4 regions of the Streptomyces sp. B8-7 genome follow, and region 3 is predicted to be linked to each of the others. Evidence: riboswitches for the same ligand, from Rfam matches in the RefSeq annotation. Region 3 holds a riboswitch; each other region holds the start of a gene.
The links. Region 3 has a riboswitch for cyclic di-AMP ahead of AC5K6T_RS00520 (transglycosylase SLT domain-containing protein). Riboswitches for the same ligand answer to the same signal wherever they lie in the genome.
Positions count from the first base shown of each region.

Region 1 (7,793 bases), on a different contig from region 3:
ACGCCCTGCGGGCGCCCGCCTTCGCCGACAGCGAGGTCGAGCGGCTGGTCCGCAACCGCCTCGACGAGATCCCGCACGAGCTGGCCAACCCGGCCCGGCGGGCGGCGAAGGAGCTCTCCAAGGAGCTGTTCCCGGCCGCCTCGCGCATGTCCCGGCCGCGCCAGGGCACCGAGGAGACCGTCGCCGCCATCGACTCCGAGGCGGTCCGCACCTTCTACGAGCGGCACGTACGCCCCGCCACCGCCACCGCCGTCGTGGTCGGCGACCTGACGGACGTCGACCTGGACGGCCTGCTCGGCGACACGCTGGGCGCCTGGAAGGGCTCCGCGGCCGCGCTCCGCCCGGTGCCGCCGGTGAGCGCCGACGACACCGGCCGGGTCGTCATCGTGGACCGGCCCGGTGCGGTGCAGACCCAGCTGCTCATCGGCCGGGTGGGCGCCGACCGCCACGACCGGGTGTGGCCCGCGCAGGTGCTCGGCACGTACTGCCTGGGCGGCACCCTCACCTCGCGCCTGGACCGCGTCCTGCGCGAGGAGAAGGGCTACACCTACGGTGTGCGGGCCTTCGGCCAGGTGCTGCGTTCCGCGCCGGACGGCTCCGGCGCGTCGATGCTCGCCATCAGCGGCTCCGTCGACACCCCGAACACCGGGCCCGCGCTGGCCGACCTGTGGAGCGTGCTGCGCACGCTCGCCGGGGAGGGCCTGACCGACGCGGAGCGGGACGTGGCCGTGCAGAACCTGGTCGGGGTGGCGCCGCTGAAGTACGAGACCGCCGCCGCCGTCGCCGGCACGCTCGCCGACCAGGTGGAGCAGCATCTGCCCGACGACTTCCAGGCGACGCTGTACCAGCGGCTCGCCGCCACCGGGACGGTGGAGGCCACCGCGGCCGTCGTCAACGCCTTCCCGGTGGACCGCCTGGTCACGGTCCTCGTCGGCGACGCGGCGCAGATCAAGGAGTCCGTGGCGGCGCTCGGGATCGGCGCGGTCAGCGTGGTGGCGGCCGAGTAGCACGGGGACGGCGCGGGTGGCGCGGGCCGTCCCCTGTCGTACCCCCGTGCCCGCGCATGCACGCGGGCACGAGGGTACGGGGGGGGACGGCACCGGGTGCACGGGTGCACGGGTGCACGGGCCACCGTGCGTACCGGATGCACGGGTGCACCGGCCGCGGTGCGTAGCGGGTGCACGAGTGCGCCGGCCGCGGTGCGTACCGGGTGCACGGGTGTGCCGGCCGCCGTGCGTACCCGTGCCGTCCGTCCCCCGCCGCCCGCCCCGCCGGGGCTCCGGTGACGCTTCGGCCCGTGGCGCCCCGGCACCTTCGGCGGTGCCTGATTTGTGGCCGCTTACCTCGAATTGAGGGGCAGGGGTTGCCTGTCCGTCCTGTGTCATGCGCTACACATCGGCCGATCGGTTTGGGGATCACCCGATGATCCCCTTAACGTCTTCCGGGCTGTCCGTCAGGCAGTGCGCCGCATCCGCGGCACCGGACAGTCATCGCCGAGTCCCCGTGCGGCGCGAGCCAGGGGAGCCGGGGACCCACCCCTGTCGCCGCCCCGCGGTGGACGGGGTCCACATCCCTGGGGTGAATCGGGTGCCCGCGCGTGCGTGGGAGCCCGTAGGAGACCTTCCTGCTCCGAACCCGTCAGCTAACCCGGTAGGCGAGAGGGAAGGAAAGGACCAGCCACCTCATGGCGTTCACCCGCGCCACCGGGAAGCACCGTCGTCCCACCCGCATCCGGCGCACCGGCGCCCGTGCGGCGGGCATGGCGGCGCTCACCACCACCGGTGTCATCGGCACTCTGGCCGCTCCGGCGCTCGCCGCCGAACCGGAGGCCGAGCAGACCGGCCTGCTGCCGGTGCTCACCCTCGGCGACCTGGCGGCCGACCAGGTCGGCGCGCAGGCCGCCGCGCAGAAGCAGGCCGCCGAGGAGGCGCTCGCCGAGCGGAAGGCCGAGGCCGCCGCCAGGGCGCGCGCCGAGGCGCGGGCCGAGGCCGCCCGCGAGGCGGAGGAGCGCGCCGCCCGCGAGGCCGAGCGCAAGCGCCTGAACACCTTCGTGACGCCGGTCGCCGGCTCCTCGGTCTCCACCGGCTACCGCGCGGGCGGCTCCGTCTGGTCCTCCGGCAGCCACACCGGTATCGACTTCCACGCCGCCACCGGTACGGTCGTCCGGTCCGTCGGCGCCGGTACGGTCGTCGAGGCCGGCTGGGGCGGCGCCTACGGCAACCAGGTCGTCGTCCGCATGCACGACGGCACGTACACCCAGTACGGCCACCTGTCCTCGCTGACCGTCGTCGCGGGGCAGCCGGTCGCCCCCGGTGCGCAGCTCGGCCTGTCCGGTGCCACCGGCAACGTCACGGGCCCGCACCTGCACTTCGAGGCCCGCACCTCGCCGGAGTACGGCTCCGACGTCGACCCGCTCGCCTACCTGCGCGCGCACGGCGTGGAGATCTGACCGGCGCACACCCGGTGCGAGCCGTGCTCGGCCGCAGTGCCCGGCGTACGCCCGCGTAAAAGCCCCTGCCGCTCCCGGCCGGGGCTTTCGGCGTTCCCTTCCGGTCAACGGGACGGCCGATCCGGTCGAATCGGCCGTTCAGGACGGTCGCATGAGCAAAAAATAGCCATGGAATCCGGCCCGCCGTCGGAAATTCGGCGTCATTGCCATAGAGTCGCTGAACACACGTCAATCGTCGGCGTTTCACGGGCATTAAGGCGGAGGTCGCTCATGCGTGTACCGGCGCATTCGGTGTGCACGGCGATCAGGGACGACATCGTCGCCGGTGTCCACGAACGCGGGAGCCGGCTCACCGAGGAAGTGCTGGCGCGACGCTACGGCGTCTCACGCGTTCCCGTCCGGGAGGCCCTGCGCACGCTGGAGGCGGAGGGCTTCGTGGTGACCCGGCGGCACGCGGGCGCGTGTGTCGCCGAGCCCACCGAGCAGGAGGCGGCGGACCTGCTGGAGATGCGCATGCTGCTGGAGCCGCTGGGGGCCGCCCGGGCCGCCCAGCGGCGCACCGAGGCGCATCTCAAGGTGCTGCGCGGGCTGGTCAGGCTGGGGCAGGAGCGGGCCAGACGCGGCAACAGCGAGGATCTGCGCTCGCTGGGCGGCTGGTTCCAGGAGACCCTCGCCCAGGCTTCCGGCAGTCCCGCCCTGATCGCGGTGCTGACGCAGCTGCGGCACAAGATCGCCTGGATGTACGCCGTGGAGCCCCCCGCCGCCGGACCGGTCGAGTCCTGGGCCGAGCGCGGCGCGATCGTGGACGCGGTGGCCCGCGGCGACAGCGAGCGCGCGCGGGCGATCACCGCGCTGCACGCCGAGCGGGCGGGGGCCGCGCACCGGCTGCGCGTTCCGGGCCAGCCGGACCGCGCGGACCGTGTGAGGACTTCGCAACATCCCGTAAACATGTCGGGTCCGCGGCCTTAACGCGTACGCCGTATACAAAGAGAGGATATCGGCGGCGGGGTTTTCCTGCGCTGCCGCTTTCCGCTTTTCCCGGTAATTCGGGGGTGCGTTGTTCGGCATGTCCGCGGAATGGCGGACGGGCCTTCCGGCGGGTGTGCCGGGTCGTCGCGGCCGGACGTTCCGCGGCGTGTGCCCGATGGTCGCGGCCGTGCGTCCCGAAACGGTGTCGGGCGGCGGCGGCCGCGCGTTGCGTGCGGTGTCCGCGTCCGCTCCCGCTCGGCCGTTCGTACGCCGCGGGGGAGAGGGCCGGGCACGCGGGGGAAGCGCCGAAGCCGTGGCCGCCGCCGCCCGGGGTGGCCACGGCTTCGGCGCGCGTCGCGCGGGCCGGCTCACACGGTCTCGGGGAGCTCCTCAAGGCCCTCGGCGACCAGCTTGGCCAGGCGGTCGAGGGCGACGTCCGCCCCCTCGGCGTCGGAGGCGAGCACGATCTCCTCGCCGCCCTGGGCGCCCAGGCCGAGGACGGCCAGCATGGAGGCCGCGTTGACGGGGCTGCCGTCGGCCTTGGCGATCGTCACGGGGACGCCTGCGGCGGTGGCGGCTCGGACGAAGATGGAGGCGGGGCGGGCGTGGAGACCCTCGGCCCAGCCGACGTTGACGCGGCGCTCAGCCATGTGATGCTGCCCTTCACTTGCTCAGGGTTGTCTAGACCAGTGTTCCACACCGGCCGGTGTGCCGGGAACGTGCCGCCTCCCGGGCCGTCCCGGCGTGGCGTACGAGCCCGGTCCTCCGGAGCCCGGCTGCGGCGTCCGGACCGTGACACGGCTCCGGGGGGCCCGGGGCCGTGCGCCGCCGCCCCACGGACCCCCGTCCCGGGCGCCGCGTGGCCCCCGGCGGTGGCCCTCGCCGCCGCTGCGCCCGTCCCTCGCCTCGGCCCCGGCCTCGGCCCTGGCCCCGGCCTCGGCCCTGGCCCCGGCCTCGGCCCTGGCCCCGGCCCTGGCCCCGGCCCCGGCCCTGGCCCCGGCCCCGGCCCTTGCCCCGGCCCTCGCCTCGGCCTCGGTCCGGCCCCGCCCGGGCCGCCGCCGGCCCGGCCCCGGCCCGTCCTCGCCTCGGCCGCCACCGCCCTGGCCCCGCCCTCCGGCCCGGTCGGATGTCCCGCGGACCGCCCCGCGCCGTCGCCGTGTGCGAGCCGTACGCTGGGCCCCATGCAGAGCGCGCCGGACCGGCACGAGTACCCCGCCCACTGGGAGGCCGACGTGGTGCTGCGCGACGGTGGCACCGCGCGCATCCGGCCCATCGCCGTCGACGACGCCGAACGCCTGGTCAGTTTCTACGAGCAGGTCTCGGACGAGTCGAAGTACTACCGCTTCTTCGCGCCCTACCCGCGCCTGTCGGCCAAGGACGTCCGCCGCTTCACCCACCACGACCACGTCGACCGGGTGGGCCTCGCGGCCACCATCGGCGGCGAGTTCATCGCCACCGTGCGCTACGACCGCATCGGAGCGGACGGACTGCCCGCGCCCGCCCCCGCCGACGAGGCCGAGGTGGCCTTCCTGGTGCAGGACGCCCACCAGGGGCGCGGGGTGGCCTCCGCGCTGCTGGAGCACATCGCGGCCGTCGCCCGCGAGCGCGGCATCCGCCGGTTCGCCGCCGAGGTGCTGCCCGCCAACACCAAGATGATCAAGGTGTTCACCGACGCCGGCTACACCCAGAAGCGCAGCTTCGAGGACGGCGTCGTACGCCTGGAGCTCGACCTCGAACCCACCGACCGCTCGCTCGCCGTGCAGCGCGCCCGGGAGCAGCGGGCCGAGGCGCGCTCGGTGCGGCGGCTGCTGGCCCCCGGCTCCGTCGCCGTCGTCGGTGTCGGCCGCACCCCCGGCGGCGTCGGCCGCGGTGTCCTCGGCAACATCCGGGAAGCGGGGTTCGCCGGGCAGCTGTACGCCGTCAACCGGGCCTTCCCGGACGACCTGGAGGAACTCGACGGGGTGCCGGCGCACCGCTCCGTCCGGGACATCCCCGGCCCCGTCGACCTCGCCGTCGTCGCCGTCCCCGCGCACCGGGTGCCCGAAGTCGTCGCCGAGTGCGGGGAGCACGGCGTGCAGGGCCTCGTCGTGATCTCCGCGGGGTACGCCGAGAGCGGGCCGGACGGCCGCGAGCGCCAGCGCGAACTCGTCCGCCACGCGCGCGCGTACGGCATGCGGATCATCGGACCCAACGCCTTCGGGATCATCAACACCTCGCCCGAGGTGCGGCTCAACGCCTCTCTCGCCCCCGAACTGCCGCGGCCCGGCCGCATCGGCCTGTTCACCCAGTCCGGAGCCGTAGGCGTCGCCCTGCTGTCCCGGCTGCACCGGCGCGGAGGCGGCGTGACCGGGGTCACCGGTGTGTCCACGTTCGTCTCGGCCGGCAACCGCGCCGACGTCTCCGGCAACGACGTCGTGCAGTACTGGTACGACGACCCGGACACCGACGTGGCCCTGATGTATCTGGAGTCCATCGGCAACCCGCGCAAGTTCACCCGGCTCGCCCGGCGCACGGCGGCGATGAAGCCGCTCGTCGTCGTCCAGGGTGCCCGGCACGGCGGAGCCGCACCCCAGGGGCACGCGGTACGCGCGACCCGGCTGCCGCACGAGACGGTCTCCGCGCTGCTGCGCCAGGCCGGGGTGATCCGCGTCGACACGATCACCGAGCTGGTCGACGCGGGGCTGCTGCTCGCACGCCAGCCCCTGCCGGGCGGCCCCCGGGTGGCGATCCTCGGCAACTCCGAGTCGCTGGGGCTGCTCACCTACGACGCCTGCCTGTCCCAGGGGCTGCAGCCGCTGCCGCCGCTGGACCTGACGACCGCCGCGTCCGCGCGGGACTTCCGGGACGCGCTGTCCCGGGCCCTGGCCGACGCGTCGTGCGACGCGGTGGTGGTGACGGCCATCCCGGCGATCGGGGAGGGCTCGCCCGACGATGCGGAACTGGCCGGGGCGCTCCGCTCGGCGGCCCGCGAGGTGCCGGGCAAGCCCGTGCTCGTCGTGCACGTCGAGCTCGGAGGGCTCGCCGCAGCGCTGTCGGCCGCGACGAGCACCGCCCCCCAGGCCGGTGCCCGGCCCGAGGCGCTGGACGCCGGCCCTCGCACCGTCCCCGGCCCCGTCCCCGGTCCCGGCCCCGTCCCCGGTCCCGGCCGCGTCTCCGGTCCCGGGGCAGGCGCCGGGGCCGATGCAGGCGCCGAGTCCGTCGCGGACGCGGCCCACCCGGCCCCTCCGGCCGGCCGACGGCCCGACGGGGCAGCGGCGGCGCAGGCCGGCGCGGCTCCTGCCGCGCCAGCGGCGGCCGGCACTCGAACCGGTACCGGAGCAGGCGCAGGCACCGGGCCCGAGACCGGCACCGGGAATGGCCCCGAGGCCGGCACGGAGGCCGGCACGGAGGCCGGCACGGAGGCCGGCCCTGCGGCGGGCACCGAGCCGGAAGCCGCCGCAGGCCGCCTCATCCCCGCCTACCCGGCCGCCGAGCGGGCCGTCCGGGCGCTGGCCGAGGCGGTGAACTACGCACGGTGGCGCAGGGAGGCCGCGGAACCCGGCCGGGTGCCGGAGTACGAGGACGTCGACGAGAGGGGCGCCGCCGCGCTGATCGACGGTCTCCTGGCACGCGGGCAGGGATTCACCCCGGGCACCGAGGAGACCTGCGACCTGCTCGGCATGTACGGCGTCCGGGTGCTGCGGGCCCTGCCCGCGCCGAGCGCCGACGCCGCCGCTGAGGCGGCGCGGACGCTCGGCTACCCGGTCGCCCTCAAGGCCACCGCGCCCCATCTGCGGCACCGCGCCGACCTGGGCGGCGTCCGCCTCGACCTCGCCGACGAGGAGCAGCTGCGACGCTCCTACGCCGAGCTGACCGGCCTGTTCGGGGCACCGGAGGAGCTGCGCCCGGTGGTGCAGCGGATGGCGCCGCGCGGCGTCGACACCGTCGTACGGGCCGTGATCGACCCGGCGGCGGGCGCGGTGCTGTCGTTCGGGCTGGCCGGGGCGGCCTCCCAACTGCTCGGCGACACCGCGCACCGGCTCGTCCCCGTCACCGACCGGGAGGCCGCCTCCCTGGTCAGAGCGATCCGGACGGCGCCCCTGCTGTTCGGCTGGCGCGGCTCCACCCCCGTCGACACCCCGGCCCTGGAGGAACTGCTGCTGCGGGTGTCCCGGCTGGTCGACGACCATCCCGAGGTGGTCGCCGTCACCCTGGAACCCGTCGTCGTCGCCCCACAGGGGCTGAGTGTCCTCGGCGCCTCCGTCCGTCTCGCTCCGCCGCCCGCCCGCGACGACCTCGGCCCCCGCACCCTGCCCGCGTACTAGGGCGTGTTTCGAAAGTCCCGCCTGCCTGGCGGCGTCTGGCACGCACGCTCGCCGCGTTGTCGGGCTTGCCC
Region 1 is NZ_JBYRRL010000008.1:40,183-47,975, forward strand. It holds gene AC5K6T_RS31415 (M16 family metallopeptidase) at 1-1,007, shown strand, start outside; cyclic di-AMP (ydaO/yuaA leader) riboswitch at 1,482-1,672, shown strand; gene AC5K6T_RS31420 (M23 family metallopeptidase) at 1,685-2,449, shown strand; gene AC5K6T_RS31425 (GntR family transcriptional regulator) at 2,720-3,418, shown strand; gene AC5K6T_RS31430 (HPr family phosphocarrier protein) at 3,787-4,068, opposite strand; gene AC5K6T_RS31435 (bifunctional acetate--CoA ligase family protein/GNAT family N-acetyltransferase) at 4,600-7,722, shown strand.
Region 1: it holds a riboswitch for cyclic di-AMP, as region 3 does, so the genes downstream of both, AC5K6T_RS31420 (M23 family metallopeptidase) here and AC5K6T_RS00520 (transglycosylase SLT domain-containing protein) in region 3, are expected to answer to the same signal.

Region 2 (7,793 bases), 180 kb from region 3:
GCCAGCACCCGCAGATAGGCCAGGACGTCCCGGACCTCCTTGCGCTCGTAGAAGCGGACGCCGCCGACGACCTTGTACGGCAGGCCGACCCGGATGAAGACCTCCTCGAAGACACGGGACTGGGCGTTGGTGCGGTAGAACACCGCCATGTCCCCGGCCCTGGCCTCGCCCGCGTCGGTGAGGCGGTCTATCTCGTCGGCGACGAACTGCGCCTCGTCGTGCTCGGTGTCGGCGACGTAGCCGGTGATCTGCGCGCCGCTGCCCGCGTTGGTCCACAGGTTCTTGGGGCGACGGGACTCGTTCCGCTCGATGACGGCGTTGGCCGCGGAGAGGATGGTCTGGGTGGAGCGGTAGTTCTGCTCCAGCAGGATCGTCGTCGCGTCCGGGTAGTCCTCCTCGAACTGGAGGATGTTGCGGATGGTCGCGCCGCGGAAGGCGTAGATCGACTGGTCCGCGTCACCGACCACGCACAGCTCGGCGGGCGGCAGGTCGTGCTCGGCGGGCGGCACGTCGACCGGGTGCTCCCGGGTCCCGACCAGTTCGCGGACGAGGGCGTACTGGGCGTGGTTGGTGTCCTGGTACTCGTCGACGAGGACGTGCCGGAAGCGGCGGCGGTAGTGCTCGGCGACGTCCGGGAAGGCGCGCAGCAGGTTGACCGTCGTCATGATCAGGTCGTCGAAGTCCAGGGCGTTCGCCTCGCGCAGCCGCGACTGGTACAGGGCGTAGGCCTGGGCGAGGGTCTTCTCGAAGCCGTCGGAGGCCTGGGCGGCGAAGTCCTCCTCGTCGATCAGCTCGTTCTTCAGGTTGCTGATCTTGGCGCTGAACGACTTGGGCGGATAGCGCTTGGGGTCGAGGTCCAGATCACGGCAGACCAGGGCCATCAGGCGCTTGGAGTCGGCGGCGTCGTAGATCGAGAAGGACGAGGTGAAGCCCAGCTTCTTGGACTCGCGGCGCAGGATGCGCACACACGCGCTGTGGAACGTCATCACCCACATCGCGTTCGCGCGCGGGCCGACGAGCTGCTCGACGCGCTCCTTCATCTCGCCCGCGGCCTTGTTGGTGAAGGTGATCGCGAGGATCTGCCCCGGGTGCACCTGCCGCTCGGCGAGCAGATGGGCGATGCGGTGGGTGAGCACCCGGGTCTTGCCGGAGCCGGCTCCGGCGACGATGAGCAGCGGGGAGCCCGCGTGGACGACGGCGGCCCGCTGGTTGTCGTTGAGCCCCTCCAGCAGCGCCGCGGGGTCGACCGGCGGGCGGGGCGCGCCGCCGCGGTAGTACCCGCCCGCGCTCCCCTCGTCGCCCGCGTCACCGGTGGCCCACCGGTCCGGGGGCACGTCGAACTTCCCGCCGAACAGATCGTCCGGAACCCGCTCCGGAGTGTGATCGTCCTCGGGCGGCGGCGGGTGCTCCTCCTCGTGCCCGCGGGGGGGCTGGAGGTCCGCCAGGAAGCTGTCGTCAAAGAGGCTGCTCATCGCTCTCCGAGTCTAGGCGGCCCCACCGACAACCGGCCCCGGTCCCGCGAACTCCCCGCCGCCACGCTCCGTCACCCGACCGGCACCGCCCGCACCGGGACATGCCCGGACCGGCCGAGGTCACAAAAATGTATCGGGCATATCACCCGCCAACCTTCACACAAGCCACACGAGTTGGCTACCGTTCCGGGCAGGACGCACGACCCCCACCGGCGAACCCCGCCGGGCCGCGCGGCCTCCGCCGAGTCCGGTGCGCACTGCGCCCACCGGAGCCGGGGACCCACCGAACCCGGGGTGAATCGGCCCACTCCCACACGGGAGCGGCCGTAGGGCAACCCTTCCGAAGCACCCGCCCGAACCCGACAGCTAACCCGGTAGGCGGCCGATGGAAGGAGTCGCCTCTCTTGGCGTCGCACCGCAGGACGCGTCCCACCGGGCCGCGTGTCGCAGGCATCCGCACCCCCGCACTGGCCACCGCCGCCCTCACCTCGGTGGCCCTGATCTCCCAGTCGGCCGAAGCCGCTCCCACCGACGACGGCAGGCCGACCCTGGAGGAGATCGAGAAGAAGGTCGACGACCTCTACCGGCAGGCAGGATCCGCGACCGAGAAGTACAACTCCGCCAAGGAGCGGACCACGAAGCAGCGCAAGCGCGTCGACGTCCTCCTCGACGACGTCGCCGAGCGCACCCAGAAGCTCAACGACGCGCGCGAGGAGCTCGGTTCCCTCGCCGCGGCCCAGTACCGCACCGGCGCCGCCACGCCCGGCACGGCATCGGTCCTGCTCGCCGACAGTCCGCAGGACTACCTCGACCGGGCCCAGCTCATGGACCGGATGACCGGCCGTCAGAAGCACGCGGTCGACGACTACGTCACCCAGCAGTCGACGACCATGGAGAAGCGCCGCGAGGCCACCGAGAGCCTGGCCACGCTCACCGACTCCCAGGCCGAGCTGAAGGCCGCCAAGGCCACCGTGCAGGCCAAGCTGGCCGACGCGCGCGAGCTGCTGTCCCGGCTGACCGCCGAGGAGAAGGCCCGGCTCGCGGCCGTCGAGGAACGCGAGCGCGAGGAGGCCGCCCGCAAGGCCGCCGAGCTGGCCGAGCAGCAGCGGGCACGGGAGGCCTCCGAGGCCGCCGAGGCCGCCGCCCGGCAGGAGGCCGAGCCCGGGCCGAGCCCGTCCGCCGGCGTCCCCTCGGGCACGTCCGCCGACAGCCCGGCCCCGCCCGCCCAGGATCCCGGCGCCGCCGCCTCGAAGGCCGACATGGCGCTCGCCTTCGCCCGCGCCCAGATCGGCAAACCGTACGTCTGGGGCGCGGCCGGCCCCGGCTCCTACGACTGCTCCGGCCTCACCCAGGCCGCCTGGCGGGCCGCGGGCGTCACCCTCCCGCGCACCACCTGGGACCAGGTCGGCGCCGGCACCACCGTCCCGCTCTCCGACGCCCGGCCCGGCGACCTCGTCTTCTTCTACGACGACATCAGCCACGTCGGCCTCTACATCGGCGACGGCATGATGATCCACGCCCCCAAGCCGGGCACCTACGTCCGCGAGGAGTCCGTCTTCTACGACGGAGAGTCCGCCATCCACAGCGTGGCCCGCCCCGCCTGACCCTCCCACCACCCGGGGTGCTCCTCCCCCGCCCGGAGGAGCACCCCAGCCACCCCGACGGCACAGGAACCCGCGCACCAAGAGGGGCGCGGGAAACCGCGCACCGAAGGGGCGCGGGGAACTGCGCACCGAAGGGGCGCGGGGAACTGCGCACCGAAGGGGCGCGGGGAACTGCGCACCGAAGGGGCGCGGGGAACTGCGCGACCAGCCACAACGCACCCCGCACCCAACCACCCACCGAAGCACCCACCACCCACCCCACCCCACCCCCCAAGCAGCGCGAGAAACCGCACACCAAAAGGGGCACGGGGAACTGCGCACACACAGGGGCGCGGGGAACTGCGCGACCAGCCACGACGCACCCCGCACCCAACCACCCGCCTACCCCGCCCCACCCAGCGGAGCGCCTAGCATCGGCCGCATGCCCGCACCCTCCTCCCCGCCCGCCCGGCGGAGGCCGCCCGCGGCCGGGGCCGCCGTGATCGCCACCGGCGTCCTGTCCCTCGGCATGCAGCTGGCCGGCCACGCGGTGCTCTCGGGGATCCTGCTCGTCCTGGCCTGCGCCGCCTGGCTCCCGCTCGCCGTGTACTCCGCCGTACGGCTGCTGCGCGAGCGGGGGTGGTGGCGGACCGAGGCGGCGTCAGCCGCGGGGCTGGCCGCCGTGACCGCGACGACCGTGCTGGGCACCCGCTTCTCGGACCTGGACTGGCGCCCCCTGGCCGCCGCGCTGCTGGCGCCGGCCGCGCTGCTGTGGGCTCCGCTGCTGCTGGTGTCGGTCCGGCACTGGCGCCGGGCGATGCCGGGGACCGTGTTCCTGGGCTCGTTGGCGACGCAGGGGCTCGCCCTGCTGGCGGCGGCCCTGGCCGGGGCGGAGGCGGTGGCCTGGCTCGCCCACGCGGCGCTCGTCCTGTTCTGGCTGGGCCTCGTCGTCTACGGTTTCGCGCTGGCCCGCTTCGATGCGCGCGAGCTGGTCCGCGGCGGCGGGGACCAGTGGATCGCGGGCGGTGCGCTGGCCCTGTCCGCGCTGGCGGGTGCGGAGCTGATCGCCGCCGACAGCGCACGGCTCTATCTCTGGAACGACGACGACCAGGGCGTCCTCCGTTCGACCACCCTGACCCTCCTCGTCCTGGCCCTGGCCGCGTACGCCGCCGTGCTCGCCGCCGAGATCCGGTGGCCGCGGCCGCGCTACGACGTCCGCCGCTGGTCCACCGTGTTCCCGATGGGCATGACCGCGGTGGCGGCCCAGTCCGTCGCCGCCGAGCTGGACGTCACCTGGCCGGACGGCCTGGGCGAGGTGCTGCTGTGGGTCGCCGCGGCCGCCTGGCTCGCGCTCTGCTGCTGGGCCGTCGTGGACGCCCGCGGCGCACTGCGCGGGCCCCGGCCCGCACCGGACGGGGTCAGGTCCAGAGCACGGCGATGAAGACGTTCGCCGTGGTCAGCAGGCCCACCAGCCCGAACAGCCGCCTGTCCACCTTCTCCTGCTTCTCCTGCTTCTCCTGCTTCTCCTGGTCGCGCTGCACGTAGACGAGACCCAGGATCACCACCAGCAGGGCCAGCTTCACGCCGATCTTGATGTTGTCGACCGACTGGTCGTCGGCCTGGTTGAGGCCGACCAGGACCACGCCGGTCACCAGCATCGTCAGGGCGCCGTGCAGCATGGCCGGGACGAACCGGGCCGTGCCCTGGCCCATCGCCTTCATCTGGGTGAGGAAGCCGCCCAGGAGGGCGGCGATGCCGATGATGTGCAGGCCCACGAAGAGATGGATGAGTACGTCCATGAGGCCGGAGCCTAATCAGGGCCCGCCACCGGCCGGGCACCGGGCCCACCCGCGCCGGGCCCACCCGCACCCGGCGCAACGCCCCGGACGGGCGCCGCGCACCGACCGGCGGCGGGCTGTGCGGAGGGAGGCCGGGCACGCCGGCCGGCCCCCACCGGACGGAAACAGGCCGGACCTGAGCGGGCCGGGAGCAGGCGGGCCGGGATGCAGGCCCCGGCCAAGGCCTGCATCCCGGCCGCCCGGCACACTGCCGCCCGGCCGCCCGGCCGCCGGTACGGCCACCGTGCGACGGCCGCCCGACCACCACCCTGCATATATGCGTGCCATAGCACCCCACCGCCCGCTCGGGCCGCGGAACCCGCACTTCGATCAGCGCACCCGGTGAAGTCGGCAGCCCGGGCCCCCGGTCCCGGTCAGGTCCGGTCACCTGCCGGTCGGCCCCCGGCACTTCCGCACATCACGTCACCACTCCGTCACTCTCCGGTCTAGCGTCCACCCCCAGGTGACCGGCTCCCCACCGCCGCCCGGCCCGGGCGGCAGCCGGACGCCACCGCCGAGAAGTCCGGCGGCGACCGCTCCCCCTGTGCGGGCGCCGCCGGATCCGCGGGAGCCCCGGGCTCCCGCAGGCCGCTCCCCCCTGGCGGTGCCGCCCCGTGCCCGCCGGGGTGGGGCGGTCCCGGCGGTCCGAGGAAAGGACGTACAGGCCCACGTGGCAGCGCACCGCAAGTCCCGACAGCGCTCGGCCGGCGGCAACACGGCCCGTACCGCGGCCACCCTCGCCCTGGCCGGGGCCGCCACCGCGACCGTCTTCGACGGCGTCGGCACGGCCGCCCCGGAGCCGACCGCGGCACAGGTCAAGGCCCGGGTGGACCAGCTGTACCAGGAGGCCGAGCAGGCCACCGAGAAGTACAACGGCGCCAAGGAGAAGGCCGACGCCGCCGAGCAGCGGCTGGCCGAACTGCGCGACGAGGCCGCCCGCAGGGAGGACCGCCTGAACGCGGCCCGCGACGCCCTCGGCTCCCTCGCCGCCGCCCAGTACCGTCAGGGCGGCCTCGATCCGGCGTTACGGCTCGCGCTCTCCGACGACCCGGACGGCTTCCTCGACCACGCCTCCTTCGCCGAGCGCGCGGGCGACCGCCAGTCCGCCGCCGTACGCCGGGTGCGCGACCAGCTCCGCGGCATCGAGCAGCTCCGCGGCGCCGCCCGGGTCCAGCTGACCTCGCTGAAGGCCCGCCAGGCCGAACTGCGGCGCCACCGCGGCACCGTCACCGCCAAGCTGGCGACGGCCCGCCGCCTGCTGTCCCGGCTCACCGAGGAGCAGCGCCGCAGCTACGCCGCGGGCGTCACCGCCGCCGGTACGGACCGCGCCTCCCGGGCCGGGGCTCACCCCCGCGACACCCTCCAGGCCTCCACCGCGACGACCGCGTCCAGCGCCGCCCCCACCTCACGCGCCTCCGCGGCCGTCTCCTACGCCTACAGCAAGCTCGGCAGCCCCTACGTGTGGGGCGCCACCGGCCCCGACGCGTTCGACTGCTCCGGCCTCGTCCAGGCCGCCTACCGCTCCGCGGGCGTGCAGCTGCCCCGCACGACGTACGCCCAGATCGGCGCCGGCCGCCGCGTCTCCCGCGCCGAACTCCTCCCCGGCGACCTGGTGTTCTTCTACTCCGGCATCAGCCACGTCGGCCTCTACGTCGGCAACGGCCGGATGATCCACGCCCCCAACCCGTCCGCCCCGGTCCGCGTGGCCCCCGTCGACCAGATGCCCTTCGCGGGGGCGACCCGCGTCGTGTGAGCCCACCGCCCCGCCCAGCGCCGCCCCGCCCGGCGACGGCCCGGCGCCGCGACAGCCCCGGCACAAGCCCCCGACGAAGGCCGCCGGACGCCCCGGCACACCGCACTCGGTGCACTCCGGCATGAAGCACGGCCGCACGGCACCCGTGGCGTCGGCGCCCGCCTCCGGCACGGCGGCGGACCCGGGCACGGGCACGGCTACGGGCACGGGCGGTGACGCTTCCGCGGGGACGGGCGGCAGCTTGTCCCGCAGCCTCCGGGCCACGAACGCCCGCGGGAAGTGGACGGTGTCGGGCAGGCCGCCGGTCAGCGCCCGGACGACCGAGACGGTGCCGGCCCCCGTCTCCAGCCAGGGCACGACCAGTTCGGCCAGTGCCGCGCAGTCGGCGGCGGACAGCGCCAGCCGCGGCTCATGACCGCCGAGCCGGGCGAGCAGCCGGTACGCGACGTCGGTACGGGACTCGGCGGGCGCAGCCACGCGGGGCCCGGCCGGGGCCGGGACGTCGGCGGACGGGGTGGTCCGCACGGGAGCCGCGTTGACGGGCGGCGCACAGGCGGGAGCCGCGCACGGTGCCTGGCAACGGCGCGAGTTGGACGCTCGGGAGGGCGGGTGGCGGGTTGAACCCGACCACCCGTTCCTCACAAACGCCGCTCGAACCCCGGCCCTCGCAGCTCGAAGCTCAAGCCCCGGTCCGGGCGCGCGCCACGAACGCCGCCCAGGCGGGCCCGGCGACGGCGAACCGGGGGCTCCGTGACCCGGGCTTCGAGTCCCGGACGTGCACGGTGTGGGAACAGGAGGCGACTTCGAGGCAGCCTGCGTCCTCCTTGTCGCTGCAGCCGGACTTGCGCCAGCCGAGGGCGACTTCGGGGCAGTCGCCACCCTGGCTGTCGCTGTAGCCGGACTTGCACCAGTCGACGGCGACTTCGAGGCAGGGCTCCGCCCTGGTCATCGCTGCAGCTGGACTTGCGCCAGCCGAGGGCGACTTCGAGGCAGTCGCCGCCTTCGGTGCCGCTGTAGCTGGACTTGTACCACCGCAGGTCCATCTTCAATGCCCCTCCGCCACGTTGTCGATGAAACGCCCGGACTCCGAAAGACTCAGCGCCTGCCGAAGGATCCTTGCATGGCGCTGCGTGGCGACGCTGCACCC
Region 2 is NZ_JBYRRL010000001.1:295,590-303,382, reverse strand. It holds gene pcrA (DNA helicase PcrA) at 1-1,472, opposite strand, end outside; cyclic di-AMP (ydaO/yuaA leader) riboswitch at 1,702-1,868, shown strand; gene AC5K6T_RS01370 (C40 family peptidase) at 1,877-3,076, shown strand; gene AC5K6T_RS01365 (SLAC1 family transporter) at 3,498-4,496, shown strand; gene AC5K6T_RS01360 (hypothetical protein) at 4,474-4,854, opposite strand; gene AC5K6T_RS01355 (C40 family peptidase) at 5,564-6,646, shown strand; gene AC5K6T_RS01350 (DUF397 domain-containing protein) at 7,326-7,595, opposite strand; partial or broken gene AC5K6T_RS01345 (DUF397 domain-containing protein) at 7,582-7,689, opposite strand.
Region 2: it holds a riboswitch for cyclic di-AMP, as region 3 does, so the genes downstream of both, AC5K6T_RS01370 (C40 family peptidase) here and AC5K6T_RS00520 (transglycosylase SLT domain-containing protein) in region 3, are expected to answer to the same signal.

Region 3 (7,793 bases):
ACCGCCCCCGCGTCGAGGACGTGGTCACCGAGCCGGACGCCGACGGTCCGCTCGGCCGGTTCTCCGGTGGAGAACACGCCGTACGGAAGGTTGTGCGGACCGAAGGGGTCGCCCTCGGGGACATCGAAGGGGGGCATGCGGTTCTGCCTCACTCTCGTGCGTGCCGTGTGCGGGGTCGTGCGCTCGCGTGCCGCGCGTTCGGGACGGCACGTGACTGGGCCACACGTTACGGCCGCGCCGCCCGGCATGGTCAGGGGGAGCGGCCGGAGTTTTCCCGCGTCGGGCGGCAAAACGGGGCACACCGCCGCCGGGCGCCGTCTGCCCGCCCCTGGTCGGGTGCCGACCGCACCGCCCCTGGTCGGGTGCCGTGCGTCGGCCGTGGACCGACGGCCGTCCCCGGCCTGAGGCCCGCGGTCCCACGTCCGCGGTCTCACCTCCACGCGGACGTCCACGCTCTGCGTCCACGCTCTGCGTCCGCGGTCTCACGTCCACGCTCTGACGTTCATGCCCTGATGCCCGCGGTCCGACGTACACGCTCCGACTCCGCTGTCTGACGCCCACGGACGGGCGTGCCCAGCCTGAGCTGAGGGCCTGTGCCTCGCGTCCGCCACGGGTGCCGGTCCCTCCCGCCGAGCGCCGTCGTGGGACGCGGTGCAGGTCAGGAGCGGCGTAGGTGGGCGCGAGGAGGCTCGGTCGCCCCGGTCGGGGGTGAAATGGCCCAGTGGGGTGGGGAGTTGGTGGGGCGCGTGGACGTGCGGGGGCGCATGGCGGAGTCCGGTTCACGCGGGGTCGAGGGGGCGGGCTGTCCGTATTCTCTGATCATGGCCGCACCCACCGCATATGCCGACCGCACTGAATTCTCGCTCGTCGCCACCGATCTGGACGGCACGCTGCTCCGCGGCGACGACACCTTCTCCGATCGGTCGCGTGCCGCTCTGGGGCTGGTGGCGGCGGCCGGAGCCCGTCATCTGGTGGTGACCGGCCGGCCGGCGCCCCGGGTCCGCCCGCTCCTGGAAGACCTGGACGGCGCGGGCCTCGCGGTGTGCGGGCAGGGCGCCCAGCTCTACGACGTGGAGTCCGACCGGCTGCTGTGGTCGGTCACGCTGGACCGGGAACTGGCAGAGACCGCGCTCGGCAAGATCGAGGCGGAGGTGGGCCAGGTCTTCGCGGCCGTGGACCAGGACGGCGTCGACGGGCTGACGCTCATCGAACCCGGCTACACCATGCCGCACCCCACCCTGCCCGCGCTGCGGGTCGAGCGGCGCGACGACCTGTGGTGCGAGCCGATCAGCAAGGTGCTGCTGCGGCACCATGCGCTGGGCGACGACGAGTTGGCAGGTGTGGCACGTGGCGTGGTGGGATCGCTCGCCACCGTGACCATGTCGGGGCCCGGGACGGTGGAGCTCCAGCCGTGCGGCGTCACCAAGGCGACGGGGCTGGCGCTGGCCGCCCGGCACCTCGGGCTGACCCCGGCGGACACCGTCGCCTTCGGCGACATGCCCAACGACATCCCCATGTTCGACTGGGCCGCGTACGGGGTCGCCATGGCCAACGCGCATCCCGAACTCAAGGCGGTCGCCGACGAGATCACCCGCTCGAACGAGGACGACGGCATCGCCGTCGTCCTCGAACGGCTCTACGGCTGAGCCCCGGCGGGGAATCCTGAGGGCTCGACGGCGCTCAGGGGTTCGGGCGTCCACCGGCCCGGAAGGCCGGAGACTGAGGCCCCGGAGTCCGAAGCCCGGAGCCCGGGCCCGTGATTCCGGGCACCCGGGCACCCGGGCCCGGGCCCGGGACCGGGACCGGGTCCGGGGACCAAGGGGGATCAGTAGGCGCCGAAGACGTTGTCGATGGACCCGTAGCGGGCCGCCGCGTAGTTGCAGGCGGCGGTGATGTTCGCCACCGGGTCGTACGGGTCGAAGGAGGTGCCGGGCACGTGGTACGCCGCGAAGGTCGGGTCGATGACCTGGAGCAGGCCCTTGGACGGGGTGCCGGCGGCGGCGTTGGAGTCCCAGTTGTTGATGGCGTAGGGGTTGCCCGACGACTCGCGCATGATGTTGCGGTAGATGCCGTTGTAGCTGCCCGGGATGCCGTGCTGGGCCATGACGTCGAGGGACTGGCGGATCCAGCCGTCGAGGTTGCTCGGGTAGACGGTCGCGGCCGTGGCGGCGGTGGGGGCGGCCGAGGCGCTGGTCGCGCCGACGATCGGCAGGGCCAGTACGGCGGCGCCCACTCCGGCGGCGGCGAGGGCGCGGGCGAGACGGCGGCGGCGGGGTGCGTGCGGGTGCGCAGGCATGGGGGATGTCCTCTCCGGCGCCTGCGAGGTGAGCTGTCGGGTTCGGGCGGAAAGGTGCCCGGCCGTGCCCCTGAAGGCATGGCTTCACCCCAAGCCGTGCCGTACGCCGTACTGGTACGACGTGCGGACCGGCGACCTACCTGGGTCCCCCGCTCCTGCCGCTGCGTTGGTCGTGTGGGATGCCGTGGGCGGCGGCAGGACTAGGCGTCCGCCCGGCTGGCCCGGAACGTATGCGAGAGCGCGTGTCGGAAACAAGTGCGCAATTCACGGAAAGCGGCGGGACTCCATGATCCGGGTAGTTTGTTCCACTTGATCCTTTATGGCGTTCGCCGTGCAATCGCACGGCGAGGCGGCCTTCTTGGCGTCGGGGCCGGTCCGGCCCGCGTCGGCCGCGGGGTGAGCCAACTCACCGTCAGTCACAAGAAGTGCAAAACGGGCATCTATCCCAACTCGGCCTCAACCGGCTGCCCGTGGAACCCGCTTCTCCCAGGTGCGGTGGAACACCACCTCGGCGCCCTCCGTGCAGACCACCTCGTCGACGGTGACGTAGTCCGTCTCGGAGCAGGTGATCTCCGACCGGGCGCGGACCGTGACGTCCCACCCCGCGTCGGGCCGGTGCAGCCGTACCGACCGCCGGGTGTGTGTCCGGGCCGACAGCGGGTCGCCGCCGCGGAGGGCGTACGTCTCCAGCGCCTCCTCGGTGACCTGGAGCCCGTCGGGGTGTACGTGCGTGCCGTCCGGGCCGGGAGAGATCTCCACGCGCCACCTGTCCCCGGCGACGTCCCGTGCCTCGAACCGGCCCGGCCGCGGCTCGTCCAGCGTCATCGGAAGGCTCACGCCGAGCGGCTCGGCCTGCTCGGGCTCCGCGAAGGCGACCGTGTCCCGCGCGGGCCGCGACCGCACCGGCAGCTCCAGCGTGCTGCCCGCGGGGTGCAGGGTGAAGCCGTACGCCGCGTCCGGCTCCGGCCAGATCCAGGGCCAGTAGGCGGAGGACACCGCGAGCCGGATGCGGTGACCGGGTGGGAAGGCGTATCCGGCGGCGCCCAGACCGACGGTCACCGTACGGGTGCCGGCTCCCGGGCCGAGGCGTGCCATCCCCCGGGTGACCAGCGTCGACGACCCGTCCGGTGCCACGTCGCACAGGCGGGCCACGACCAGTCCGCGCTGCTGGGCGCAGGTCAGCCGCAACCGCACCCGGGGCCGCCCCAGCACCCAGGTCTCCTCGCCCGCCGCGAACCCGAAGCACACCGACCGCGCGTCCTCCTCCCGCTGGTCGGGCGGAAGGTCGGCGTCGCCGCCCGCGGGCCGGAACCGGCCGGCGTCCAGGCCGGTGTGCAGCGGGGACCGCACGGCCACGGACGCGCCCCGGAGGGCGTACGTCACCGGGGTCACGTGCGGCGAGGGCCAGGCGGGCTCCCCGACCCAGCGGCCGGGCAGCGCCGGGGGCGCGGTGGCCGGGCGGTGCGCGCCGAGGACGTACGCGCGCAGCAGCGGGTCGCCGGGCACGCCGGTGTCGGCCCCCTTGAGCCAGTGGTCCCACCAGCGGAGGGTCTCCTGGAGGAAGCCGATCGCCGGGCCGGGCGGCGCGCTCCGGTCGGGGTACTGGCACGGCCAGGGCCCGATCAGCCCCCGGACCCGGTCCGCGGGCAGTCGCTCGATCAGGCTCAGCACGCCGTCCCGGTCCGGACCCGGCCAGCCGCCCACGGCCAGCACGGCGACACCACCGCCCGGGTCACCCGCGTCGCCCGCATCGCTGCCAGCGGCGTCCGCGCCGTCGCTGTAGCTGTCGCCGCCGCCGCTGTCGGTGTCGGTGCCGGTGCCGGTGCCGGTGCCGGTGTCGGTGTCGGTGTCGGTGTCGGTTTCAGTGTCGCTGCCGGGGCCGTTGTCGGTGTCGCGGCCGGCGGCCGTCGGCCCGTCGTGATGCGCTCCCTCCTCGGTGCTGCCCGCTGCGGGGCTCCCGCCGGGCAGGTCGCCGAGGGCCGGATGTGCGTTTCGGACGTGGCCCGGGCCGTCACCGCCGCCGGGACCTGCGGGCGGCGGCGTGCTCCGGTGCTTCAGCCAGGCGGGGGCGAGGGGCTCCACGGCGTTCAGGCGCTCCAGCCACAGGTCGCGCCAGGCCTCTCCGGCGTACCGCGGGTCGGGCGGGAGGGCCGCGCCCGCGAGTGCCGCGGCGGAGCGGACGTGCAGGTCCTCCGCGAGCGGGGGACCTGCGGTCGCGTACGGTCCGCTGCCACGGCGGCCCCGGCCGCGGTCGCGGCGGTCGTCGGGAGCGCACACCACGACGACCGCCTTCAGCGGCTCCGGCGCCAGAGCCGCCACCCGGAGGGAGATGAGGCCCCCGCGCGAGATGCCGAACATGCCGACCCCGCCGTCGCACCACGGCTGAGCCGCCAGCCAGTGCACGACCTCCACCCCGTCCGCCACCTCGGACGCCGTGACCTCGAACCCCGTGACCTCGAACCCCGTGACCTCGAACCCCGAGGTCTCGGCCCCCGGGACCGCTGCCGCGCCCGCTCCGTACGTTCGGTGCGGCGCGCGGGCCGTGGCCGGCCCGGTCGCCGCCGCCTCCGGCTTCCCGGGCGGCCGTCCGTCCGCGGGCAGGCCCTCGCTGTTGCCGTGCCCGCGAGCGTCGACCCGGACGCAGGCGTAGCCGTGCCCTGCGTACCAGGGGTGGCGCTGTGCGTCCCGGGCCGCGGTGGCGTCGGTCAGCCGGTCCGGTGCGTACTCCACCAGCACCGGGACGGGCTCCCCGTCCACCGGGCGCCACACGCGCGCATGCAGCAGCGTCCCGTCCGCGAGCGGTACGCGCAGATCCTCGTGAGTGATCTCGCGCGGAAAGGACGTACGGATGGACGGAGCGTGGCGCGCGGCATGGTGCACGGGGTGCTGTGGGGGGTCCTGCCGGGTGTGCTGCGGGGGGTCCTGCGGGGGGTCCTGCGGGGGGTCCTGCGGGGTGTGACGGACGGGGTGCTGCATGGCGTGATCCCTACGAGGCCGGGTGTTCTGTTAAGTCGATAAATGTCCGTTCCTATCGGTTGATCAGCAACATACCGGCCGTGCCGCAATACCGCCCGGCCTGCGGGGTGGGTGGCGGCAGTGATCGAATCGTGACCGGATACGCTGACTTGAGTGATGGCAGCGACCTATCGACAAACCGTGTAATCGCCGGTAGACACCAGCAGACAGGAGACCCCTCGTGACCGTCGTCGGGCCGTTCGGGCTGAGCGTGCGGGACCAGGCTCTGGAAGCCGATGTCCAGGCCGGATTGACGGCTGTCGAAGAAGGGTTGCTCGAAGCCACCAAGAGCGGGGTCCCCTTCATCACGGAGGCCGCCCAGCATCTGATGCGGGCCGGCGGCAAGAGGTTCCGGCCGCTGCTGGTGATGCTGGCCGCCCAGTTCGGCGACCCCTACGCGCCGGGAGTCGTGCCGTCGGCGGTGGTGGTCGAGCTCACCCACCTCGCGACGCTGTACCACGACGACGTGATGGACGAGGCGGCCGTGCGCCGCGGCGTGCCCAGCGCGAACACCCGCTGGGGCAACTCGGTCGCCGTCCTCACCGGTGACTTCCTCTTCGCCCGCGCCTCGCACATTCTGGCCGACCTGGGACCCGAGGCCGTACGGGTCCAGGCGGAGGCGTTCGAGCGCCTGGTCACCGGCCAGATCCTGGAGACGGCCGGCCCTGCGGACGGCCGCGACCCGGTCGACCACTACCTGGACGTGCTGAGCGGCAAGACGGGCTCCCTGGTGGCCGTCTCCTGCCGGTTCGGCGCGATGATGTCCGGGGCCGGTGAGACCGTCGTCGACGTCCTCACGCAGTACGGTGAGCGGCTCGGCGTCGCCTTCCAGCTCGCCGACGACGTCCTCGACATCGCCTCCGACTCCCACGAGTCCGGCAAGACGCCCGGCACCGACCTGCGCGAGGGCGTCCCCACCCTGCCCGTGCTGCGGCTGCGCGAGCGGGCGGCCCGGCTGGGTCTCGCCGAGGACCTCGCCCTGTGCGAGCTGCTCGACTCCGACCTCACCGACGACGCCCGGCACGCCGAGGCGCTCGCCGCCCTGCGGGCGCACCCGGCGCTGGAGCAGGCCCGCCGGGACACCGTCCGGTTCGCCTCCGAGGCGCGCGCCGCGCTGGCCCCGCTGCCGGAGTGCGACTCCAAGGCGGCCCTGGTCGAGCTCTGCGACGCGGTCGTGCACCGGGCCGGCTGACGCACGACGTACGACGTACGAGGCACGACCCTCGGTCGCTGGTCGCTGGTCGCTGGTCGCTGGTCGCTGGTCGGCGGTCACCGGCCGGCGACCGTTCCTCGTGTCGGCCCCGCCGCCCCGATGCCCGTCGCCCGTCGCGCAGCCTCCCCCGCCTGCCCGTCTCCCCGCCCCGGTGGCACCCCGGAGCGCGTCGCCCCGAGGGCCGCCGCCCTCGACCCTTACGGGTCGGGTGAGGTGCCGCCCTCCCGTGTCATACCGCAGGAGTACACGGAGTTGCCTCCGCGGAGTGACGCGCCATCACCCCTCCGCCTGGTCTGATGGAGGCCACACGGACAACACCACTCCTCACCGATCCGGGTGAGAATGGCGGCTGAGGGTGGACAGTGCGCACGAGCTGAACGGCCGCCGCCGACACGGAGGTAGGGCACACATGGCACCGTACGAATCCGACGAGAGCACCACCGTCGCGACGGCCGACGGCCCGAGCGCGGCACGGCGCAGGGCCGCGCGCTACGCGGTTCCGGCCGCGGTGACCGGCGTGGCGGCGGCGACCATCGGGCTCGTCCCGGCGCTCGCCAGTTCCGGCAGCCCCGACCTGCCGAGGATCACCGCCGAACAACTCGTCCAGAACATCGCCGAGTCGGACACCGAGCAGCTGTCCGGTACGGTCCGCATCAACACCGACCTGGGCCTGCCGGACCTCGGCGGGCTGGAGAGCGGACTGCTCGCCGGCGCCGCCGGCAGCGGCGGCGGCGACGGCTCCGCCGCCGACCCCTCGGCGCGGCTCACCGAACTGGCCTCCGGCACCCACACCCTGCGCGTGGCCGCCGACGGTCCGGAGCGGCAGAAGCTGTCCCTCCTGGAGGACGCCGCCGAGTACAGCGTCATCCACAACGGCAAGGACCTGTGGGGCTACGACAGCAAGTCCAACGAGGTCTACCACTCGACGACCGACGAGCCCGCCGCCCGGTCCGGCAGGACCGGGGAACTGCCCGCCATGCCGAAGGACTTCGCGAGCGAAGCCCTGAAGTCGGTCGACGACACGACCTCCGTGACCGTCGACGGCACCGCCCGGGTCGCCGGGCGCGACGCCTACAAGCTGGTGATCAAGCCCAAGCAGTCCGGCACGACGGTCGGCGCGATCAGCATCGCGGTGGACGCCGGGACATGGACCCCGCTGAAGTTCACGCTCACCCCGTCCAGCGGCGGCGCCGCCGTCCTGGACGTCGGCTTCACCCGGGTCGACTTCGCCAAGCCGGCCGCCTCCACCTTCGACTTCCGCCCGCCCAA
Region 3 is NZ_JBYRRL010000001.1:114,584-122,376, forward strand. It holds gene fahA (fumarylacetoacetase) at 1-137, opposite strand, end outside; gene AC5K6T_RS00515 (HAD family hydrolase) at 822-1,646, shown strand; gene AC5K6T_RS00520 (transglycosylase SLT domain-containing protein) at 1,826-2,296, opposite strand; cyclic di-AMP (ydaO/yuaA leader) riboswitch at 2,302-2,479, opposite strand; gene AC5K6T_RS00525 (CocE/NonD family hydrolase) at 2,753-5,272, opposite strand; gene AC5K6T_RS00530 (polyprenyl synthetase family protein) at 5,493-6,503, shown strand; gene AC5K6T_RS00535 (LolA family protein) at 6,934-7,793, shown strand, end outside.

Region 4 (7,793 bases), on a different contig from region 3:
ACCGTGCACACCCAGCTGCTCCGGCAGCAGCTCGCCGACGAACTCCAGCTGGTCCTCGCCCCCCTCCTGGTCGGCACCCCCGAAGCGCCACGGCTCTTCGGCCCCGGCGGCTATCAGGGCGGCCGGCTGCGGCTGGTGGAGACCCGGCGCATCGAGGACGTCGTCCTCATGCGCTACGAGCCCACCGCCCCCGGCACCGGCCCGCGCACCGTGCCCGCCGACCGGCACTGGCTGGCCCTCGCCTGCGATCTGGCCGCGCTGTGCCCGCCGTCGGACACCGCCTTCAGCGTGGGTGCGGTGGTGGTCGGCGCCGACGGCACCGAACTGGCCCGCGGCCACTCCCGCGAGGTCGGCGACCCCCTCGTGCACGCCGAGGAGGCCGCCCTCGCCAAGATCGACCCGGCGGACCCGCGGCTGCCCGGCGCCACCGTCTACTCCAGCCTCGAACCCTGCGCCCGCCGCGCCTCCCGCCCCGCCCCCTGTGCCCGGCTCATCCTCGACGCCGGCGTCCGCCGTGTCGTCACCGCCTGGCGCGAACCCGACACCTTCGTCGCCGGGGCCGACGGCAGCGGACTCCTCACCGCGCACGGTGCCCACGTCGTCGTCCTGCCCGAGTACGCGGACCGCGCCAAGGCTCCCAACCGGCACCTGGAACCCCCCGCCTGACCTCAGCCCGGCCCAACCCGTCCTTCGCCTCCGCCCCGGCAGGGACACGGGATCTTGGGCGATCGCGCGGCCCGTCGGGAAGCGTCGTCGGGGTGGAGCCCGGTCGGCTGGGGCTGCTCAGTCGGCAGTCTCGATCCGCTCCGGGGCGACGCCCAGGATGAGCTTCTCCAGCGCGTCCCGGGCAGAGCCGAACGTAGCCAGCCAGGTCTCGACCAGGTAGATCTCGCTGTTCTCGTCGATGCCGAGGAGGAATCTGCCCTCATCGAGTTCGCCGAGGGGGAAGACGGCGCGCCCGATGGTGTGACTCCAGTCGGCGAAGCGGTCCTCCTCGCCGATCAGGTCGTCCGGGTCGAAGGTGAAGGGGGTCCTGGCGCAGGTGATCCCGGGGCCGCTGATCCGGACGTCCAGGCCACCGAACTCCGCCAAGAAGGCTTCAGCGGCATCGTGCATGCGGATCAGGCCGGTCTTCTCGAGCGCCTTGCGCCAGCGGCCCGTCGAGACGTGCCGTCCCGGCCGCCAGCCTGCCGAGCGCAGTGTCTCCTCGATCACGCCGGTTCCCCGTAGATGCGTCACCGCCGCATCGACCCATGCCTTGTCCACCGGCACGTCTTCGGGCCAGCCGGGCCGCCAGTCCGCCTGCCAGTGGGTGAAGTCGTCACGCAGGAACCGCGGGTCGACTGGCTTGAGTCGCACTTGCTGTCGCTGATCGGCCCACCAGACCTCGAATGCGGCCTCGGTCCCCTCGCTCGGCCAGCGTTCTGCGGCCGTCGGCAGAAGCAGAACATCGACGAACCCTCCGACCGGAAGACCGATGTCGACGAAGATCCCGATCGCACCCGGTCTCGGGACTGCCGTCACCGTCCCTCGGAACCTCTGGCCGAACCGCAGGCCGCTACGGATTCGAATCCACTCTTCAGCGCTGACCACCCGGACATCCTGGCACCCTGCTGTTGCACATGGCGGCCGGACGGTCGTGGTGGTGGGGCGGGGGACCATGGACGTTGAAGACGGGGTCTTCTCCTTCCGGGATCTCGAAGACGAAAGGGGGTGCGGGAAACCGTGGTGCTGGTGGTCCTGAGCATGGCGTACACTTGAATCACCGACGCGGGGTGGAGCAGCTCGGTAGCTCGCTGGGCTCATAACCCAGAGGTCGCAGGTTCAAATCCTGTCCCCGCTACTGAAGGCCCAGGGCCGGAGTCCATGTGAACGGACTCCGGCCCTGAGTCGTTCCATGACGCTTGTGCCGTCTCCCCGTCTCCCCGTCTCCCCGTCTCCCCGTGTGCTCGTACGCCACGCCACGCCATGCCACGCCCCGGTGCCGGCTCCCGGTCCCTCTCCGTGGCCGTCGCCCTGAGCCGTCCGCGTCAGGCGGCGGCCGCGTCAGGCGGCGGCCGGCCCGCCTGCGTGCGCCGGCCCGCTCCCGGCGTAGCCCGGTCGGACCGTTCCGCTCGCCGCGCGGGGGTGCACCGGCGAGGCTGGACGGACGGGCCGAGGCGCGGCCCGACCGTCGACGTACGCCGGGAGACAGGGTGCCGGCTGGTGAGGTGAGGGGTGTGGGACCGCCCGTCGGGCCGGTCGGCGGCTCGGCGGCCGCAGCCGACGACCGGCGGCGGATCTCGTCGACCCGTGCCTTCGTCCGCGTCCTGCCCGTCCTGCTGATCAGCGCCGGACTCGTCTACGACGCCCTCACCCCGGACGTGTACGCCGCCGCACCGTTCTTCACCGCCGCGCCCCTCGTCGCCGCCCCGCTGTACTCACGGCGCGGCACGGTGCTCATCGGCTCCGCCGCGGTCGTCGTCGTCCTCACCCTGCACGTGCTGATGGGCATCGCCCTGGAGGCCGAGGCGGTCACCGAGCAGATCACCGTCGTCACCGTGGCGTTCCTCGCCGTCGTCATCAACGTCCTCGTCCGCCGCAGCAGCGAGCGGCTCGCCTCCGCCCGGGAGATCGCCGAGGCCACCCAGCGCGCCGTCCTGCCCGAGCCCGCCGAACGGATCGGGGGCCTCGACATCGCCGCCCGCTACGAGGCCGCGCAGGAGGACGCGCTCATCGGCGGCGACCTGTACGCGGTGCAGGACACCCCGCACGGGGTGCGGCTCGTCGTCGGGGACGTCCGCGGCAAGGGCATGGGTGCGGTGTCCGCGGTCGCCGTCGTGATCGGGGCGTTCCGGGAGGCGGCCGAGCAGGAGGCCACCCTGGCCGGTGTCGCCGACCGGCTGGAACGCGCGCTCGACCGTGAGGGGGCGCGTCGGGCGGGCCTGGACGCGCTGGAAGGGTTCACCACCGCCGCGCTCGCCGAACTGCCGCACCGCGAAGCCCTCGCACGCGTCCTCAACCGCGGGCACCCCCCGCCGCTCGTGCTGTACGGCGACGGCACCGTGCGCCCGGTGCACCCGCGCAGCCCCGCGCTGCCGTTGGGCCTCGGCGACCTCGGCCGCGGGCCGGACCGGGTCGAGGAGGTGCCCTTTCCGGGCGGGGCCACCCTGCTGCTGTACACCGACGGGCTGTCCGAGGCCCGTGACGCGGACGGCGTCTTCTACGACCCGGAGCTGCGGCTCACCGGCCGGGTCTTCCGCGGGCCCGCGGCGCTGCTGTCGGCTCTGGCGGAGGAGGTACGCGGCCACTCGGGTGGCGCACTCGGCGACGACATGGCCCTGCTCGCCGTCCGCCGTCCCCTGGATGCGGCGGGCTCCGCGGGGGCCGAGGGGTCCGCCGGCAGGAGGAGCGGGGGCGGCGGGTCGCCGTGAGTTCCGGAGCCGCCCGGCGGCGGGTCTTCTCCGGCTCGCGTCACGCGATGTGATCGGACGGGTGCCCTCCGCATAACAGCTGAGTAAACGTCAGAAACTCGGACGTCGTGGGTGCCGGGTCAACTCGCCCGGCTTTCGCCCCTCCTGGGGTGAATCTCCTGCCCGGAAACTGCAATGATCAAGCCGAACAGCTTGGAAAGAGGGACCCGCTTCTATTACTGTCCGATAACGCAGCGGTCGTCCCAGCCGTCACAAGAGGCGGCTCCGTGCGCACGCGCCGAATCCCGCAAGGGAACCGGGGAACCACCAACTTGGGGTGAATCACGCGAATGCCCGCCGTGCACCGACGGCCGGTATACGCGCGTAGGAGACCTTCCTGTTCCGAACCCGTCAGCTAACCCGGTAGGCGAGAAGGAAGGAAAGGAGTACGCCCACGTGGCGTCCAACCGGCCTGCCCCGCAAGCCCCGTTCGTGCCGGGCCAGCGTTCCGCCGACACCGCCGAGGTCTTCGCCTACGGCGGCCCCCGCACCGACGACGGTCCGTGGGAGGAGTGGAACCCCACCGCGGACACCGTCCGCCCCGTACGCGGCAGGCACCGGGTCTCCAAGCAGCGCGGCGGCGGACTCGCCCGCAGCTCCACCGTCCTCGGCGTCGGCGTCATAGCCGCTGTCGGCGCCGGCGGCATGGCCAGCGCCCAGTCCGGCAAGCCGCCGGTCGCCATCTCCATGCCCGACCTGCCCTCCGTCGGCACCCTGCTGTCCGACGAGGAGCAGCCCGCCGAAGAGCCCGCCGCCCCGCTCAGCGGCATCGGCACCACGGCCGCCGACACCGCCCAGGGCGCCGACGACGCAGGCGAGGCCCTGCGGGCCCGCATCATCGCCCAGGCCGAGCGGCAGCAGAGCCAGGCCGACACCAAGGCCGCCCAGGCCGCCCAGGCCGCCGCGGCGAAGGAACTCGCCGAGGCCGCCGCCAAGGCCGAGAAGGAGGCCGAGGCCGAGGCCGCCGCCGCGAAGGCCGCCGCGGAGGAGGAGGCCCGCAAGAAGGCCGAGGCCGAGCGGCTCGCCGAGCTGGCCCGCCAGTACACGCTGCCGACCTCCTCGTACACGCTCACCTCCCTCTTCGGGCAGGCCGGCTCCATGTGGTCCTCCGGCTACCACACCGGCCTGGACTTCGCCGCGCCCACCGGTACGCCCATCAAGGCCGTCCACACCGGCACGATCACCGAGGCCGGCTGGAGCGGGTCGTACGGCTACCGCACGGTCCTCACCCTGGAGGACGGCACCGAGCTCTGGTACGCGCACCAGTCCTCGATCAACGTCAGCGTCGGCCAGAAGGTCAACACCGGCGACGTCATCGGGCGCGTCGGCGCCACGGGCAACGTCACCGGTCCCCACCTGCACCTGGAGGTCCACATCGGCGGGGCCGCGGGCGGCGTGGACCCGCTGGCCTGGCTGCGCGAGCGGGGTCTCACCCCCTGAGACGCCCCTGCCGATCCCGCACGGCACCGGGCGCCCCCCCGCCCGGTGAGGTGCCCCGGCCCGCCCCGTCGGGCCCGGAGTGAACCGGCGGTCCTGACGACACCCCCCGACGTCAGGGCCGCCGGTTCCTCATGTGCGGTACGGGGCCGGGGACGGGCTGACCGCACTCGTGGCCGTGGCCGTGGCCGTAGTAGTCGTCGTCGTAGCCGTGGTGGGCGGTCGTGGGTGTCCGGCGGGGCGGTGCGGCCGCCGCCCGCGCCGCGTACCGCAGCGCCGGTCCGGCCGTGGTGCGGCCCGCCCACAGCGCGTGCAGCAGCTCACGTTCCCGTGCGGTGAAGTCCGCACCGGCCCCGTTCCGGCGGCCCCGGTGCCGCAGGAACGCCAGTGACGCCGCGGCCGCCTCGTACCGGGCCACCTGACGGCCCGCCGCCCTGCCCAGATGGCGCGCCGCGTACGCGCGGGCCAGCCCGCGGGCCCGCATCGAGCCCAGGACGTACGGTTCCGCCGGCGTCAGCCAGCCCGCCGTCACATACACCCCGAGCTCCTCGCGCACCGCGTGCAGCTCCCGCTGACGCGTCCGGATCAGCAGCCAGGTCACCAGGCCGAGTGACGGCACCATGATCGCCCCGTACACCACGGGGAAGCCGTACCCGCCCCACGCCACCGCGCCGTTCCACACCGCGTGCAGGCCCGTCGCGGGCAGCAGACCCGCCAGCGGCAGCAGCACCCTGCTCCGCGGCCGGCCGTCACCGCACAGCGCGGCGGCGCCGAACCCGATCCCGGTCAGCACCGTGAACAGCGGGTGCGCGAACGGCGACATCACCACCCGCACGAAGAACGTCACCGCCGTCACCGAGGTGAGCCCCGCGCCCCCCGTCAGCCGGTCCGTGCCGAAGGCGCTGCCCAGGTAGAGGACGTTCTCCGTGAAAGCGAAGCCCGTCGCCGTGACACCCGCTATCACCACACCGTCGACGACGCCGGTGAGATCGCGGCTGCGGAACAGGAACACCAGCAGCACCGCCGCCGCCTTCGCCGACTCCTCCACCACCGGCGCCACGAACGTCGTGCCCAGCGCGTCCGCGCCCGCCGGATCGGCCGTCGCCGCCGCGATCCAGCGCATCGCGAAGCCGTTCGCGACGATCGCGATCAGCGCCGCCGCGCCCGCACCCCACGCGAAGGAGAACACCAGGTTCCGCAACGGGCCCGGAGCCACCCGGTCCAGCCACCGGAACGCGGCGAGCAGCAGGGGCACCGGCAGCACGGCCAGGCCCAGGCCCACCACCAGGCCCTCGGTGCCGGTCTGCTCGCGCACCAGCGCCAGGATCACCAGACCCGACACCGCCAACAGGCCGGTCAGCGCGGCCCGGCCCACCCAGGAGGGCCGCCCCCGGGGACCGCCCCCGGGCGCGGCACGTCCCGGCCGGACCGCGGGAGGCGTCGCGTACGGGGGACGACTGGCCACGGCATCGACCCTAGCGAGGCAGGGGCGCGGCCCGCCGACGGGCGGGCGGGACTCAGCCGCCCTGGGGTTCCTGCGGTGCCTGGGGTTCCTGCGGTTGCTGGCGTTCCTGGGGTTCCCGCGGTTCCAGGGAGGGGCGTGCCGCCGGACCGACGGCCTCGGCCGGCCCGGTCACGGGCTCCTGCGCGCCGGGGGCGTCGGCCGAGGGGGCCACGCGGCGGAACAGAACGTCGTTCACGACATGTCCCTTGTCCAGTCCCTGACCCTCGAAACGGGTCAGCGGCCGGAACGCGGGACGTGGCGCGAAGCCGCCCTCCCGCCGCGTGTTCTCGAAGTCCGGGTGCGCCGTCAGCACCTCCAGCATCTGCTCCGCGTACGGTTCCCAGTCCGTCGCGCAGTGCAGCAGCGCGCCCGGCTTCAGACGGGTCGCGGCCAGCGTGAGGAACTCCGGCTGGATCAGGCGGCGCTTGTGGTGCCGCTTCTTCGGCCACGGGTCGGGGAAGTAGACCCGCAGGCCGTCCAGGGACGCGGGCGCCAGCATCTCGCGCAGCAGGATGATCGCGTCGCCGTTGCCGACGCGGATGTTGGTCAGGCCGTGGTGTTCGGCCAGGCCGAGGAGATTGCCCTGGCCGGGGGTGTGGACGTCCACCGCGAGGATGTTGGTGTCCGGGTCCGCCGCGGCCATCTGCGCGGTGGCCTCTCCCATGCCGAAGCCGATCTCCAGCACGACGGGGCGGTCGTCGCCGAACAGCCCGGCCGGGTCGTCGATCCGGTGGCCGTCGATGTCCAGGCCCCACTTCGACCACAGCCGCTGCAACGCGTCGGCCTGGCTCGCGGTGACGCGGCTGCGGCGCGGCTGGAAGCTTCGGATACGGCGCTCGAAGTGGGAGCCCGCGGGGTCGGGCTGCGGGCCGTCGGGGAAGCGGGGGGTGCCCTTGGCGCGGAGGTGGGGGCGTGAGGGGGCGGCGGGGTTCGGGGAGTCAGACACAGTGGGTCGATTTTACGGGGCGGGTTTGGGGGGTGGCCCTCGCGTCCTTGCGGTGGCCTGGCGCGGCCTGCGGAGGCGGGGAGGGGGCGGTGGCCTCTGCGGCCTGCGGAGGGGTGCGGCGGTGCCGGGGGTTTGCGCAGTTCCCCGCGCCCCTGTCGTGGGGTGCCGGCGGTGGGCGGGTGCGGGTGCGCGGGCGTTGTGCGTGGCTCCTGCGCCTCTGTGGTGGGTTGCCGGCGGTGGGTGGGTGCGGGTGCGGGTGCGGGTGCGGGTGCGTCGGGGCTGTGGGGCTGTGGGGCTGCTCCCCGCGCCTCTGCGATGGGGCGCGGCCGGTGGGTGGGTGCGTGCATCGGTGGTGGGTCGGGGCCGCGCCGGGGGGTGTCCGTCCTCGGGCCGGCGGTGGGGTGGGCCGGGTGGTGGGAGGGGTTGTCGCCGGCCGCTGCGGGCGGGCACCCCC
Region 4 is NZ_JBYRRL010000004.1:968,179-975,971, forward strand. It holds gene AC5K6T_RS24265 (dihydrofolate reductase family protein) at 1-666, shown strand, start outside; gene AC5K6T_RS24270 (SUKH-3 domain-containing protein) at 784-1,593, opposite strand; tRNA gene AC5K6T_RS24275 (tRNA-Met) at 1,770-1,843, shown strand; gene AC5K6T_RS24280 (PP2C family protein-serine/threonine phosphatase) at 2,220-3,413, shown strand; cyclic di-AMP (ydaO/yuaA leader) riboswitch at 3,679-3,837, shown strand; gene AC5K6T_RS24285 (M23 family metallopeptidase) at 3,849-4,892, shown strand; gene AC5K6T_RS24290 (PrsW family intramembrane metalloprotease) at 5,005-6,354, opposite strand; gene trmB (tRNA (guanosine(46)-N7)-methyltransferase TrmB) at 6,407-7,339, opposite strand.
Region 4: it holds a riboswitch for cyclic di-AMP, as region 3 does, so the genes downstream of both, AC5K6T_RS24285 (M23 family metallopeptidase) here and AC5K6T_RS00520 (transglycosylase SLT domain-containing protein) in region 3, are expected to answer to the same signal.